3 regions of the Ferrovibrio xuzhouensis genome follow, and region 3 is predicted to be linked to each of the others. Evidence: predicted binding sites of a transcription regulator. Region 3 holds the regulator's gene; each other region holds the start of a gene.

Evidence for each region. The regulator LexA, encoded in region 3, represses DNA repair genes until DNA is damaged. The targets are predictions, from matches to a motif close to ATGTTCTANTTTGGTTC.
Region 1: the regulator LexA is predicted to act here: its motif matches at 2,109-2,125, upstream of dinB (DNA polymerase IV).
Region 2: the regulator LexA is predicted to act here: its motif matches at 1,721-1,737, upstream of ACFOOQ_RS19575 (error-prone DNA polymerase).

What each region holds. Positions count from the first base shown of each region.
Region 1 is NZ_JBHRYJ010000001.1:482,456-487,097, reverse strand. Features, by position in the region: gene ACFOOQ_RS02315 (tetratricopeptide repeat protein) at 1-129, opposite strand, end outside; gene ACFOOQ_RS02310 (hypothetical protein) at 249-851, opposite strand; gene dinB (DNA polymerase IV) at 956-2,077, opposite strand; gene ACFOOQ_RS02300 (SUF system Fe-S cluster assembly regulator) at 2,253-2,714, shown strand; gene sufB (Fe-S cluster assembly protein SufB) at 2,737-4,197, shown strand; gene sufC (Fe-S cluster assembly ATPase SufC) at 4,222-4,642, shown strand, end outside.
Region 2 is NZ_JBHRYJ010000005.1:183,774-188,415, reverse strand. Features, by position in the region: gene ACFOOQ_RS19575 (error-prone DNA polymerase) at 1-1,692, opposite strand, end outside; gene ACFOOQ_RS19570 (glutathione S-transferase family protein) at 1,825-2,550, opposite strand; gene ACFOOQ_RS19565 (IclR family transcriptional regulator) at 2,629-3,399, opposite strand; gene ACFOOQ_RS19560 (enoyl-CoA hydratase/isomerase family protein) at 3,531-4,358, shown strand; gene ACFOOQ_RS19555 (ABC transporter substrate-binding protein) at 4,407-4,642, shown strand, end outside.
Region 3 is NZ_JBHRYJ010000008.1:496-5,137, reverse strand. Features, by position in the region: gene ACFOOQ_RS22065 (ComEC/Rec2 family competence protein) at 1-451, shown strand, start outside; gene ACFOOQ_RS22060 (PAS domain-containing protein) at 474-1,037, shown strand; gene ACFOOQ_RS22055 (type 1 glutamine amidotransferase domain-containing protein) at 1,149-1,706, shown strand; gene ACFOOQ_RS22050 (gamma-glutamylcyclotransferase family protein) at 1,746-2,225, opposite strand; gene lexA (transcriptional repressor LexA) at 2,311-3,051, opposite strand; gene ACFOOQ_RS22040 (O-acetyl-ADP-ribose deacetylase) at 3,248-3,790, opposite strand; gene ACFOOQ_RS22035 (hypothetical protein) at 3,949-4,107, shown strand; gene ACFOOQ_RS22030 (topoisomerase DNA-binding C4 zinc finger domain-containing protein) at 4,318-4,491, opposite strand; gene ACFOOQ_RS22025 (3'-5' exonuclease) at 4,457-4,642, opposite strand, start outside.

The DNA.
Region 1 (4,642 bases), on a different contig from region 3:
GTCGAGGGCCTGGTCGTTCAGCCGGTTGGCTTCCAGCAGGGCGGCGCGGCGCGCGGGGTCCATCGCCGGCTGCCCCGGCACCGCCTTGGCGGCCATTTTTTCCTGTGCCCGTCGCTGCTTGCGGTTCATGCCGGTGCCGTCTCCTCATGCCGGCCGGCCCTGCATAGGCCATCCCCCCTTAAAGGGGGGTAAACCGGCAGCGGGACAAGGGCAGAAAAGTCCCGCCGCCGGGCCCATCTATTTCCGGATCACATGGGTGGGACAACGCCATCCCGGCCGACCAGCACGGCGACCGCTTCCTGCGGGCCGCCGCTGCCCTGTGGCGCGATGACGATGGCATGGGCGCCGGCTTTCAGCAGGCTGCGGTCGGCCGGGGCCACCGCCACGATCGGCACGGACTTCGGCACCATCACCTTCTGCTCGCCGCCCTTGTATTTCACCGTCATGGTGCGGCCGCTGGTGCCGACCAGGTCGCCGACGGCGCCGTTGGTCATGGTGCTGCCCGGCGCGAGGTCCCAGGCGTAATGGCCATCGCCGACGCCGCGCATGGCGGGATCGAAGACCGAGACTTCCAGCGCCACCTGACTGCCATCGGCCTGCGGGATGGCGGCGGTGCCGATATAGCTGTCGGGCTTGATGTCGCCCATCGTTGCGCGGCTGATGCCGATCACATGGGTCTTGTCGGTCAGCGCGACGGTGACGGTCCTGCCGTCGCCGGTGGTAATGGCGAGCGTGCCGTCACTGACCTGCTGGATCGTGCCGCGCAGGCGGGTGGTCGTGCTCTGGGCCATGGCCACGCCGCTGAGCAGCGAAAGCCCGAGAGCGAACGCCGTGAAAAGCTGTTTCTTCATGTCTGCACCTGGGGAAAGAGAGAAGGGGCGGGTACGCCGTTTCTACATAGGGATGGGTGGGCCAGCGCCAATCCGTCGGCGGATCACGCCTCCGTGAACGCCGGCTAGAGCAGCAGGCGAAGCTGCGGCGCGGCTTCGTCGGCTTGCGTTTCCTGCCGGCTTTCCAGTCCCGACAGGGTCACGCCGAGCAATCGGATGCCCTTGCGCACCGGGAAGACGCCGGCCAGCAGATCCTGTGTGGTGCCGGCCAGTTCGGCCGCCGAAGCGACCGGCTGCGCGGTGCTGCGACTGCGGGTGATCTGCCGGAAATCGGCGAATTTCACCTTCAGCGTGACGGTGCGGCCGCGAATGCCCGACGCCTCGCAATAGGACCAGATCTTGCCGATGATCGGCTGCAGCTCCGCCCAGGCGGCATCGACATCATGCAGGTCGGCACCAAAGGTATTCTCGGCGCCGACGGACTTGCGGATGCGGTCGGGCCGCACCGGGCGCTCGTCGATGCCGCGCGAAATCCAGTAATAGAAAGTGCCCGACTTGCCGAAATGCCGGCGCAGGAAATCGAGGTCGCGCTCGCGCAGGTCGCTGCCGGTCGCGATGCCGAGGCCCTGCATCTTCGCCGCCGTGGCCGGGCCGATGCCGTGGAATTTGCCGACCGGCAGGCCGGCGACGAAATCGGCCCCCATGCGTGGCGTGATCACGAACTGGCCATTCGGCTTGTTCTCGTCGGACGCAAGCTTGGCGAGGAACTTGTTGTAGGAGATGCCGGCCGAGGCGGTCAGGCCGGTGGCGTCGCGAATCCTGGCGCGGATTTCCTCGGCGATGATGGAGGCCGACGGCATGCCCTTCAGGTTTTCGGTGACGTCGAGATAGGCTTCGTCCAACGACAGCGGCTCGATCAGCGGGGTGTATTCGGCGAAAATCTCGCGGATCTGCCGCGACACCGCCTTATAGACGTCGAAGCGCGGCTTGACGAAGACCAGCTCCGGGCATTTGCGCAGCGCCGTCACCGAGGCCATCGCCGAGCGCACCCCGAAGGTCCGCGCCTCGTAACTGGCGGCCGCCACCACGCCGCGCTCGCGGGCACCGCCGACCGCCACCGGCCGGCCACGCAGGTCGGGATTGTCGCGCTGTTCGACCGAGGCATAGAAGGCATCCATGTCGACATGGATGATCTTGCGCGGTGACGGCGCTTCTGGCTGGGGGCTGGTTTCGGCGGGCTCGGACATGGCGAACGGGTCGGTTGTATGTCTGCTTACCATATTCCTGTTTTGTTCGAAATGGTTGATGGGGTTGACATCCGCCGTCCGGAAATCATCTTGCAATCCAGACCAGATTGGTCTTATTTGCCGCCGCCGGGCCCGAAGATTCGGGTCGGGCGTGAAATTGCGAAGGATTTGCAGGATGTTGCGCCTCAGTCGCCTGGCTGACTACGGCGTCATGGTGATGGCCCATGTGGCCGCCGATCCCGATGGCGCCCATAACGCTGCCGATACCGCGGCGGCCACCGGCCTGCCCGGACCGACAGTCGCCAAGATCATGGCGCGGCTGGCCAAGGGCGGCCTGCTCGCCTCGCAGCGTGGCGCCCGCGGCGGCTATCGCCTGGCGCAGCCGGCCGCGGTGACCACGGTGGCGGCCATCATCACCGCGCTCGACGGTCCGATCGCCCTGACCCAATGCTCGACCAGCGGGCCGAGCGCCTGTGACCGGGAAAATCTCTGCGTCTCCCGGCGTGGCATCAACCGCATCAACACGGCGATCCGCGGCGCGCTGGAAGGCGTGACGCTCGCCGAGCTGGCGCAGCCCTACGATTTCTTCGCCCCCCTGCCGCCGCGCACTGTCAGCGCGGTCGTGTCCAACAGCTAGAGTCCAGAGGACAGGTCGCCCCATGCCTGCCAATGCTGAAACCATCGAAACCGTCCGCAATCTCGGCGGCGAATACAAATACGGCTTCGTCACCGACATCGAATCCGACATCCTGCCCAAGGGCCTGAGCGAGGACACCGTCCGCTTCATCTCGGGCAAGAAGGGCGAGCCGGAATGGATGCTGGAGTGGCGGCTGAAGGCCTTTCGCACCTGGCTGAAGATGGAGCGCGAGAAGGGCGAGCCGGGCTGGGCCAAGATCAGCCATCCGCCGATCGACTTCCAGGACATCCATTACTATTCGGCGCCGAAGAAGAAGACGCTGAAAAGCCTCGACGAGGTCGATCCGGACCTGCTGGCGACCTACGAGAAACTCGGCATCCCGCTGAAGGAACGCGAGATTCTTGCCGGCGTTGCCGTCGATGCCGTGTTCGACAGCGTCTCGGTGGCGACCACCTTCAAGGACAAGCTGAAGGATCTCGGCATCATCTTTTGTTCGATGTCGGAAGCCGTGCGCGAGCATCCGGAACTGGTGCAGAAGTATCTCGGCTCGGTGGTGCCGGTGGCTGACAATTTCTATGCCACGCTCAATTCGGCGGTCTTCTCCGACGGCTCTTTCGTTTATGTGCCGCCCGGCGTGCGCTGCCCGATGGAGCTCAGCACCTATTTCCGCATCAACGAGGCCAAGACCGGCCAGTTCGAACGCACGCTCATCGTGGTCGACAAGGGCGCCTATGTCTCCTACCTCGAAGGCTGCACCGCGCCGATGCGCGACGAGAACCAGCTGCATGCCGCGGTGGTCGAGCTGGTCGCCATGGAAGACGCCGAAATCCGTTACGCCACCGTGCAGAACTGGTATCCGGGCGACAAGAATGGCAAGGGCGGCATCTACAATTTCGTCACCAAGCGCGGCGCCTGCCGCGGCGCCCGGGCCAAGATTTCCTGGACCCAGGTCGAAACCGGCTCGGCGATCACCTGGAAGTATCCGTCGGTGATCCTGCAGGGCGATGACAGCGTCGGCGAGTTCTACTCGGTGGCGGTGACCAACAATGCCCAGCAGGCCGATACCGGCACCAAGATGATCCATCTCGGCAAGAACACCAAGTCGACCATCATCTCGAAGGGCATCTCGGCCGGCCGTGCGCAGAACACCTATCGCGGCCTGGTCCGGGTGCTGCCCGGCGCCACCGGCGCGCGCAACTATTCGCAGTGCGACAGCCTGCTTATCGGCGACCGCTGCGGCGGCCATACCGTGCCCTATATCGAGGTGAAGAACCGCACGGCCAAGGTCGAGCACGAGGCCACCACCTCGCGGATTTCCGACGACCAGCTGTTCTACTGCCGCCAGCGCGGCCTGTCCGCCGAGGATGCGGTGTCGACCATCGTCAACGGCTTCTGCAAGGACGTGCTGCAGAAGCTGCCCATGGAATTCGCCGTCGAGGCCCAGAAGCTGCTGGGTGTCAGCCTCGAAGGCTCGGTCGGTTAAGACGAAGAATCAGGATCAGCCCCCATGCTTGAGATCAAGAACCTCCACGCCACCGTTGACGGCAAGGAAATCCTGCACGGCATCGACCTCGTCATCAAACCGGGCGAGGTGCATGCCATCATGGGCCCGAACGGTTCGGGCAAGTCGACGCTGTCCTACGTGCTGTCGGGCCGTGAGGGCTATGACGTCACCGCTGGCTCCGTCACCTTCAACGGCCAGGACCTGCTGGCGCTGGAAACCGAAGAGCGCGCCCGCGAGGGCATGTTCCTCGCCTTCCAGTATCCGGTCGAGATTCCCGGCGTCGCCAACGCAACCTTCCTGCGCTCGGCGGTCAATGCGGTGCGCAAGCATCGCGGGCTGGCCGACATGGATGCCATGACCTTCCTCAAGACCGCCAAGGCCAAGATGAAGCAGCTGCAGATGGACGAGAAGTTCCTGCAACGCG
Region 2 (4,642 bases), on a different contig from region 3:
CCTACCGTAATGGCGCTCCAGCAGGCCGAAGCACTTGGCGATGCAGGTCAGCATGCCCAGCGCCAGGACGTCGATTTTCAGAAGCCCCAGGGCGTCCAGGTCATCCTTGTCCCATTGGACAATGGTCCGGTCGACCATGCGGGCATTCTCGACGGGGACCAGGTCGGCCAGCGGCCCGTTGGTGATGACGAAACCTCCCACATGCTGGCTGATATGGCGCGGGAAGCTGATGAGCTCATTGGCCAGCTCCACCACGGTCCGGATCAGGGCTGAATCCGGGTCGATACCGGCATCCCGGAGCGAGTCTGGCGAATACCGTTCCTTGGACCACCAGTGCATGGTTCGTGAAATGCGATTGATGGCATCCACGGACAGGCCGAGCGCCCGGCCGACGGTACGGATGGCGAGCTTGGACCGGAAGCTGATGATGGTGGCGGCAATACCTGCCCGGTCCCGGCCGTACTTCTCATAGATATGCTGGATGACCTCTTCACGGCGCTCATGCTCGAAGTCGACATCGATGTCAGGCGGCTCGGCCCGCTCGGCCGAGATGAAGCGCTCGAACAGGACATCCTGGGTGGCCGGGTCGACCGAGGTGACGCCCAGGCAGAAGCAGACCGCCGAATTGGCGGCCGAACCGCGGCCCTGGCAAAGGATGCCGCGGTCCCGGGCGAAGCTGACCATCTCGTAGACGGTCAGGAAGTAGGCCGGATAGTTGAGCTGCTCGATGAGCCGGAGCTCATGCTCGAGCTGGGCCTGTACCTTGGCCGGTATGCCATCGGGGTAGCGTGTTTGGGCGCCCAACCAGGCCAGACGCTCGAGTTCCGCCTGTGGTGTCGCGCTCTCGCCCCGGCTTTCCTCGGGGTAGACGTAAGCGAGCTCGGACAGCGAGAAGCGGCAGCGGCTGGCAATCTCTACGCTGCGGGCCAGGGCCTCCGGGTGGTCCCGGAAAAGCTTGGCCATCTGCGCGGGCGATTTCAGGTATCGCTCGGCATTGGGCTCGGCGCGCAGACCCAGCTCGTCGACCGTGCAGCGATGCCGGGTCGCCGTCAGCACGTCCTGCAGGCGGGCGCGGGTCGGGTGGTGATAAATGACGTCGTTGATGGCGGCCATGGCAACGCCAGACTTGGCCGCGACCTTGGCCCAGCGGTCGATGCGCTGGCGGTCACGACCGCGCATCAGGTTGGAGACGCCCAGTGACAGGTTGTCGCCAATCAGGTCCCGCAGGGCCTCCATCCGGCTGATGAAGGCCTGCTCGACCCGTTTGGGCGCCAGCAGGACGATCTGCTGGCCGTCCAGCCGCTCCATGAGGTCAGCCCAGTAGAGCTCGGCCTCTCCCTTGGGCGCGCGGCGGCGGCCGAGCGAGATGAGCTGGCTGAGGCGGCTGTAGGCAGCCAGATCCATCGGCAGGCAGATGACGCTCGGGGCGTCCCGGAAATCGAGCCTGGCGCCGATGATGAGCTGGATGGCGGCATTCCTGGCGGCCACGTGGGCGCGCACGACACCGGCCAGCGTGTTGCGGTCGGTGATGGCGATGGCAGACAGCCCCAGCAAGGCGGCCTGTTGGACCAGCTCCTCGGCATGGCTGGCACCTTCGAGGAAGGAGAAGTTGGTCAGGCAGTGGAGCTCGGCGTAGGCGGTTGTTGCCGATGCATCGTTGCCATGTCTGTCGACTTGGTGTGGAGCGGACATGGCCACTGGACATAGCCCAGAGTGGCATATGTTCGCAATATGTTCTTGTTCCTATGTTCGACGCCCGGCTTGGCTATAAATGTTGGAAAACGGCCGAATATAGCCTTCGTCAGAAAGCTAAGGCGTTGTCGCCTAGGCGTCCACGAAGGCCCCGAAGTCAGCCCGTGCATATGCCGGGCGCGCCTGGAGAGCAGCCCACCAGGCGGCAACTTTGGGCCGCTGAACCGGCGACAGGGCTTCCGGAGCGATCTCTTCGTCGATCCGCCTGACGAACGGCGCGACAGCGATATCGGCAAGTGAATAGCGGCCGCCGATCAGCCAGCCCCCGGAAATCATGTCTTCCATCTGATCGAGAAGGCCAATGAGCTTGGACCGGGCCTCACCGAGTTCTTCCTCGGTATAGGGACTCCGGGCGACGCGCATCCAGGCTTCGCGCCGTTCCGCGCTGGGGATCTTTGTCAGCATGGCCTGGAGCTCATCCTCCGACATCTTCTCGGCCTTCTTCTGCAAATGGTGTCGCCAGTTGAAGCGGATGAGGTTGCCGATGAGGCCGTCGACATGGCGGACCCAGTTCCGCATCAGGGCGAGGTCGTAGGGGTCATCAGGGCGTAGCCGAGGCTCCGGGAAGATGGTGTCGAGGTATTCGCAAATGGTACCGCTCTCATGTAGCGGCCGCCCGTCATGCAGGATTGTCGGCACCACCCCCAGCGGATTGATCGCCAGATATTCCGGCTGGTGCTGCTGCTGGCGGGACAGGTCTATCTCGTGGGCTTCATAGGCCAGTCCCTTTTCTTCAAGGAAAAGGCGGACCCGTCGGGACGCGCTCGACTTCGGTGAATGGTAGAGAACGATGCTCATTGGCCCTCCCCAGGGACACTGCAGGCCCTGGCCTTATGACTGGCCAGCTAGCGCTCGTTTGGACGCGTTCCGGAGAAGCTATGCCGCTGCCTGAGAGACCTCGGCATTGGCTGATTTCAGGCTGCGGCTGATTTCAGCAGCTGCTTTGGAGACCAAAGCGCCGTATTTCGGGATCAGCTCGACCGGCAACCGGGAGGCAGGGCAGGATATCGACATCGTTGCTATCGGCTTGCCTTCGGAATTCAGAATGGCCGCCGCAACGGCATGCACTTCCGGATCCAGTTCGCCGAAGCTGACCGCATATCCGAGCTCCCGGACCTTGGCGACTTCTTGCCGCAAGCGGTCGGCATCTGTGATGGTCCGCTTGGTCCACGAGACCAGCGGATTTCGGATGTAGGCCTCGCGCTCAGCCTCTTCCATGGCTGCCAGGGCGGCCTTGCCGTTGGAGGCCACATGCAGCGGCGCATGTGCACCAAGCTGACGAACGGTGCGAACCGGCTGTGGTGAATCAAGGCGGTCGATGAGAACGACCTCACCGCCTTCCGGCACCATAAGGTGAATGGTCTCGCGCGTTTCGTCGCGCAGCCATCGCATTACCGGCAGAGCAATCTCGCGTAGCCGCGGCTCCGGATCTGCAGACTTGCTGAGGAGCAGCAGACGGTTTGTGACGGCCCATCGACGACGAGTGCCGTCCACCGGGCGAACGTATCCCGCGTCGTGCAGCGTCGTCAGGCAACGCTGAATCGTGGTCTTGGGTTCCTGTAGTCGGCGAGCAAGTTCGCTGACGCCAATCAGCTGGCTCTCAACGACAGCTTCCAGAACACGCAGGGCAGTTTTGACGCTTTCCACGGCCGGGACCCCAAAAACGGGTTTACAGCCCATGCGATATGCAGATAGCATGGACCACAATACGGAACTAAATGTGCCACAATGCGGAACGAAGGTCAAGCCCTTACGGATCCGTTTCGGGAGAGAGACGAATGAGCGATGCCGCGGTGAAGGCTGCGAAGCCTGCTGATGTCGACGATGTGGGAACCGAGCCTCTCTATACGGTCAACGACGGCTGCGCGACGATCAGGCTGAACCGTCCGAAGCACCTGAACCGCATCCAGGCCGACGATCTCGAGATTCTCCTCGGCTATCTCGACCGCGCGGAAGCCGACCAGAGTGTTCGGGTTGTCGTCTTGACCGGCACCGGCCGGGTTTTCAGCGCCGGGTACAATCTCGGAGACATTGCTGCGGGCCGTAGAGGCAAGGGCGCCCCGGGCGTAGAAGACCAGAGCCCCTTCGAGCAACTGACCAACCGCCTCGAGAATCTTTCCCGCCCGACAATCTGTCGGCTGAATGGTCCCGTATATGGCGGCGCGACGGACCTGGCGCTGTGCTGCGATTTCCGCGTCGGAACCGATGGCTGCGAGATGTTCATGCCCGCCAGCCGCCTCGGTCTGCACTACTACCCGTCAGGCATGGTGCGCTACATAACCAGACTCGGCGTCAATGCCGCCAAAAAGCTGTTTCTCACCGCGCAGACCATCAAATCCGACGAGATGCTGCGCATCGGTTACCTGACCGATGTCGTCAGCCAGGACCAGTTGGATGCCAGAGTGGCCGAGTTAAGCAAAATCCTGGTGGCTCAGGCGCCGGTAGCAACCCAGAACATGAAGAAGAGTGTCAACGAAATTGCACGTGACGCTACCGACCTGGCCGCGGTAGCTGAAAGATTCCACCTCAGCCTTGCCAGCGAAGACATCAAGGAGGGCGTATCGGCCTTCTTCGAGAAGCGTAAGCCGGTCTTTACCGGACGATAAAATCACCGAGCGGCCACCAAAGGCCGCCGGATAAACGGAGGAAACACAATGAAACTCGACCGCCGCCAGTTCCTGGGGACGACCGCCGTTGGCATTTTCCTGCCAAGCCTGGCGCTCGCGCAAAGCAAAGCCTCCGGTGCGCTCTATGAAGCAGCCAAGAAAGAAGGCGAACTGACCTGGTACATCGTCCACATCACGTCGGAGACCGCCGAGAAAATCGGCAGGGCCTTCACCGAGAAGTATCCCGGAGTGAAGGTGAATGTGGTTCGGACCACCGCTCAGGT
Region 3 (4,642 bases):
CGAAGTCTGGTGGCAGCGTCTCGGCGCACCGCCGCTTTATCCCTGGCCGGCCTTGCGTCGCAACGACACCGAGGGACGCAGCGGCGTCGACGGGTCCGTGCGCTGCGATCCCGACGGCTGCGCCTGGCGCCATGACGGCTTTCTGGTTGCCCTGCCGAAACGGCCGCAGGCGATCACCGAGGATTGCCGCCATGCCGATGCGGTGATCGCCCAGCAACTGGCGATCCGCTATCGCTGTCCGGCCGCCCGCGTGGTGATCGACCGTTTTGATCTGCGGCGCTCAGGTGCGCATACGCTATTCCTCGACCGCCAGACCGGCCTGCGCGTGGTGACCGTGGCGGAAAGCCGCGGCCGGCGGCCCTGGGCGCTGTTGCAGGGCCATGGGCTGCCCGGCAGTGCGGATACGGATGAAGCGGGATCGCCTCGCAATCATTTTTCTGTATCGCCCTGAAAGCCTGTGTCAGACTCGCCGCATGATCTTCGGCCCCGGGCGTGGCTCGGATACCAGGACGGGTTTCTGCGATGAGTTGCCGGCGGATACGATCCGCTCCGGCCGGCTCCGCGATGTCTACGCCTACTGGCTGGACCTCAGGCAGTCCCTCGGCCATCTGCCGGGGCGCCAGCATATCGATCCGCTGGCGCTGCGGCTGCATCTGCCGTTCCTGTGGATGGTGGATGCCGTGCCGGCGGAGCGGGGCATGCGTTATCGCTACCGCCTGATCGGCACCGAAATCGTGGCGGCACGTGGCGGCGATGATACCGGAAAATTCGTCGACGAGGTAAACCGTGAACTCGCCGGCCGCCAGGATGTCAGCGCCCGCTTCGCTCTCGTGTTGCTCAATGGCCGGGCGCACTGGCGGCTGGGCCCGCCGCTGTGGGTCAACATCATCGGCGATCGCGCGCCCTATATCGAGAATATCTACATGCCGCTGGCCGGCGAAGACGGCGCGCCCGGCATCGTGCTGGCGGTGAATGCCTATTTCGACCACAGCCTGCGCGAGATCGCGCTCTACGGCATGCGCCGGGAAACGCCGTAATCTCGCGGTTTTCTCCGGGCGCCGCAGACATTGTGGCTTTTGCCTGCCATGGCGGAACCGATCCGCCGCCGACCCGTTCCGTACGGACAGGCAGCAGACAGGAGCCACATCATGACGGACATCAGGAAATCCCGGATTCTCATCATCGCCACCAACGGCTTCGAGCAATCGGAACTGACAGTGCCGCGCGACCGCCTGAAGGAAGCCGGCGCCACGGTCGAGGTGGCCTCGCCGGACGGCAAGGCGATCCGCGGCTGGAAGGACAAGGACTGGGGTGACAAGGTCGAGGTCGATCTCGCGCTCTCGGCGGTGAAGCCGGACCAGTATGATGCGCTGGTGATTCCCGGCGGCCAGATGAACCCCGATACGCTGCGTCTCGACGATGCCGCGATGGGGCTGGTGAAAAGCTTCATCTCCGGCGGCAGGATCGTCGCGGCGATCTGCCATGGCCCGTGGCTGCTGGTCGAAGCCGGCGTGGTGCGCGACCGTCAGGTCACGTCCTGGAAGTCGATCAAAACCGATGTCAGCAATGCCGGCGGGCACTGGGTCGACAAGGCGGTGGTGAACGACAACGGCATCATCACCAGCCGCTCGCCAAAGGACCTCGACGCCTTCGTCGGCAAGATCATCGAGGAGGTGCAGGAGGGCAAGCACAAGCGCGCCGCCTGACCTTAATTCGATAAGGCGTGAGGGCGGCGTCGCCGGCCCTCACTCGCCGCAGCAGGCCTGGGCTTCGAGTACGGCGAGATAGTCGGCAGGCAGCAGGTCGCGGCCGGCCAGCAGATGCGCCAGGTAGTCCCGGTGTGGCAGCAGGTCGGTCGTGGCCACGTTTTCCGCAATATAGGTGATCGCCTGCACCGGCCGGCCGTCGCCGCCGAACACGGTGATCGGCTGGCGGCGATACTGGCCGGTGGCGACGCCCTCGTATTCGTCGAGTACATCGAGGCCGGCCGGCAGCATGCGGTTGATGGTGCCGAAGACCCGGCCGCCGGCAAGGGGCAGGATGTTGGCGGCGCCGGCGCCGTTGAACTTCGCCCAGGGCTTGTTGAAAGCGAGCCGCCAGTCGGGCAGGGCGGCCAGCAGGCGCTGTTCGACCGCGACGCCGCGCGGAGTCAGCCGGTCATCGGCCAGCCGCGCCGGATTCATGTTGGAGCCGTAGGCGAAATACCAGATCGGTGCGGCGGTCATCGCGGCGCTGTCCTGCGGGCAAAAAAGAAACGGGGCGCATTGCTGCGCCCCGCGATCATAGTCCCGGCGATGCCGGTATCGTCAATCAGTAGCGGCGCAGCAGGCCGACCAGGCGGCCCTGCACCTTGACCCGGTCGGGGCCGAAGATGCGCGTCTCATAGGCCGGATTGGCGGCTTCCAGCGCCACCGAGTTGCCCTTGCGGCGCAGGCGCTTCAGCGTCACTTCCTGGTCGTCGACCAGCGCCACCACGATGGTGCCGTTGTCGGCATTCTCGCTGCGCTGGATGATCACCGTGTCGCCATCCATGATGCCGGCATCGACCATCGAGTCGCCGGCCACTTCCAGCGCATAATGCTCGCCGTTGCCGAGCAGGCCGATCGGCACGTCGATCTGCGTGCTCATGTCGCGCAGCGCCTCGATCGGCGTACCGGCGGCGATGCGGCCATAGAGCGGCAGGGTGACGATGTCGCGGGCGTTGTAGGGATTGACCGTCACCGGCGTGCCCGGCATCGGCTTGTCGCTGCTCTCGACGGCGCGCGGCATCATGCGGTTGCGCGGGGTGGCGCTGCGCTGCGCGACGGCACCGACACCGCCGCGGATCGGTACCGCCGAGTCCGGCAGGCGCAGCACTTCCAGCGCGCGGGCACGATGGGCAAGCCGGCGGATGAAGCCGCGTTCCTCCAGGCCGGTCACCAGACGGTGGATGCCGGACTTGGATTTCAGCTTCATCGCCTCCTTCATTTCCTCGAAAGAGGGCGAGACGCCGGTGGTTTCCAGCTTGTCGTGAATGTAGAGCAGCAGGTCGTGCTGCTTGCGGGTCAGCATAGAGGTGCCTCCTCGATATCCGCCGCCGGCCGGTGGGTCCTGTTGCCCGCAGGCTGGGCATCAGCGGCTGCGGCGGTCGGCCCGTGGACTGGCGGCATGAACGCGAAATCCACGAAATGTTCTAATGAGGTTCTGCATACGGGTCAAGTATTTTTTCCACAGGCAGGGCCGCGGCCCCTCTATATCTTGATATTGTTTATCCCATGTTCCCCGTATTTTGTGGTTCGGGGTCGGCGAGGGCTGCCTCATAGAGGGCAACAGCCTCGGCCGAGAAGCAGACAAAGACAATCTGTTCCGGGCGCGGTTCGCGGGCAACGAATCGGCGGACTTCCGCCACCGCGATCCCGGTCGCGGCCTGCAGCGGGTAACCGTAGATGCCGGTCGAGATGGCGGGGAAGGCGATGCTGCCGAGCCGGTGCAGGCGGGCGAGCTCGAGGCTGTTGCGATAGCAGGCGGACAATAATCCGGACTCGCCGCGCCGGCCGCCTTGCCAGACCGGCCCCACCGTGTGAATCACATGGCGGGCGGGCAGGCGATAGCCGCCGGTGATGCGGGCCTCGCCGGTCGGGCAGCCACCGAGCGTGCGGCATTCCGACTGCAGGGCGGGGCCAGCCGCACGGTGGATGGCGCCATCGACACCGCCGCCGCCAAGCAGGCTTTCATTCGCCGCGTTGACGATGGCATCGACCGCGAGTCTGGTGATGTCGCCGGTTTCGATGCGGATGCGGGGCGCGGCCATGGCGGCATCCTAGCGAATCCGCGATTTTCCGGCGACTCGCCGGGAAAGCATCGGCGCCGCCGTTGTTTACGCTTCCCTAACCATGGGAAACGACAATGACAGCAAGGCCTTGCGATGCAGCCTTGCCGCCCTGCCGGCCATCGTTTAACCGGGGCGAGATGAGCGATCCGACCAGAGCACCCGAGCTGAACCTGAAACCGCGCCGCGCCGCCAGCGCGCAAAGCGCGGCGCAGGCCTATGGCACGACGCAGGCACAGGCCGCGCCCGGCCGTCCGGTTGTGGATCATCCTACGACCTGCTTTATCATATTGAAATGAAAGCATTTTTTCTAAGTGATTCCAGAGGTGGTGCCGGGATTGGGGATCGGCATTTAGTGCGCTATTGTGATGGTCACGAGCGATCATCGGCGCGCGCAGTGAATTCCTTTGATGCACGGCGCTCAATTCAATCCCTTCCGGCTCAGGCTTCTATCTCGCCGATTCGGTGGAGCCTCTGGAGCCGTCCGCGAGCCGGTTCCGGCTAGATGATCAACCGGGCAACTTCTGCCTCCGAGTTGCGCCACCCTCAGTGCCTCCGTCAAGGGCAGCGGTAGTCTTGCAGGAAGGATAACCCGAGCAAGCCAGGAACGGTTGATATGCTCCGCCGGAACGAACGACCATCGATCCATCACCACAGGTGGGACAATAATCTCCAACTGACATCGGGCGTGCGATCCTCACCCGATTGGACGGTGCCCCCCGCACGGGAACTTTCCACCGAGATGTTGCGCTTGAAATTACAACGAGGGTGGGTGCTGCATGCCTCGAAGGGGCCATATTGGCCGTCGTACCGCTTCATGGTGCCGCAGCCGCA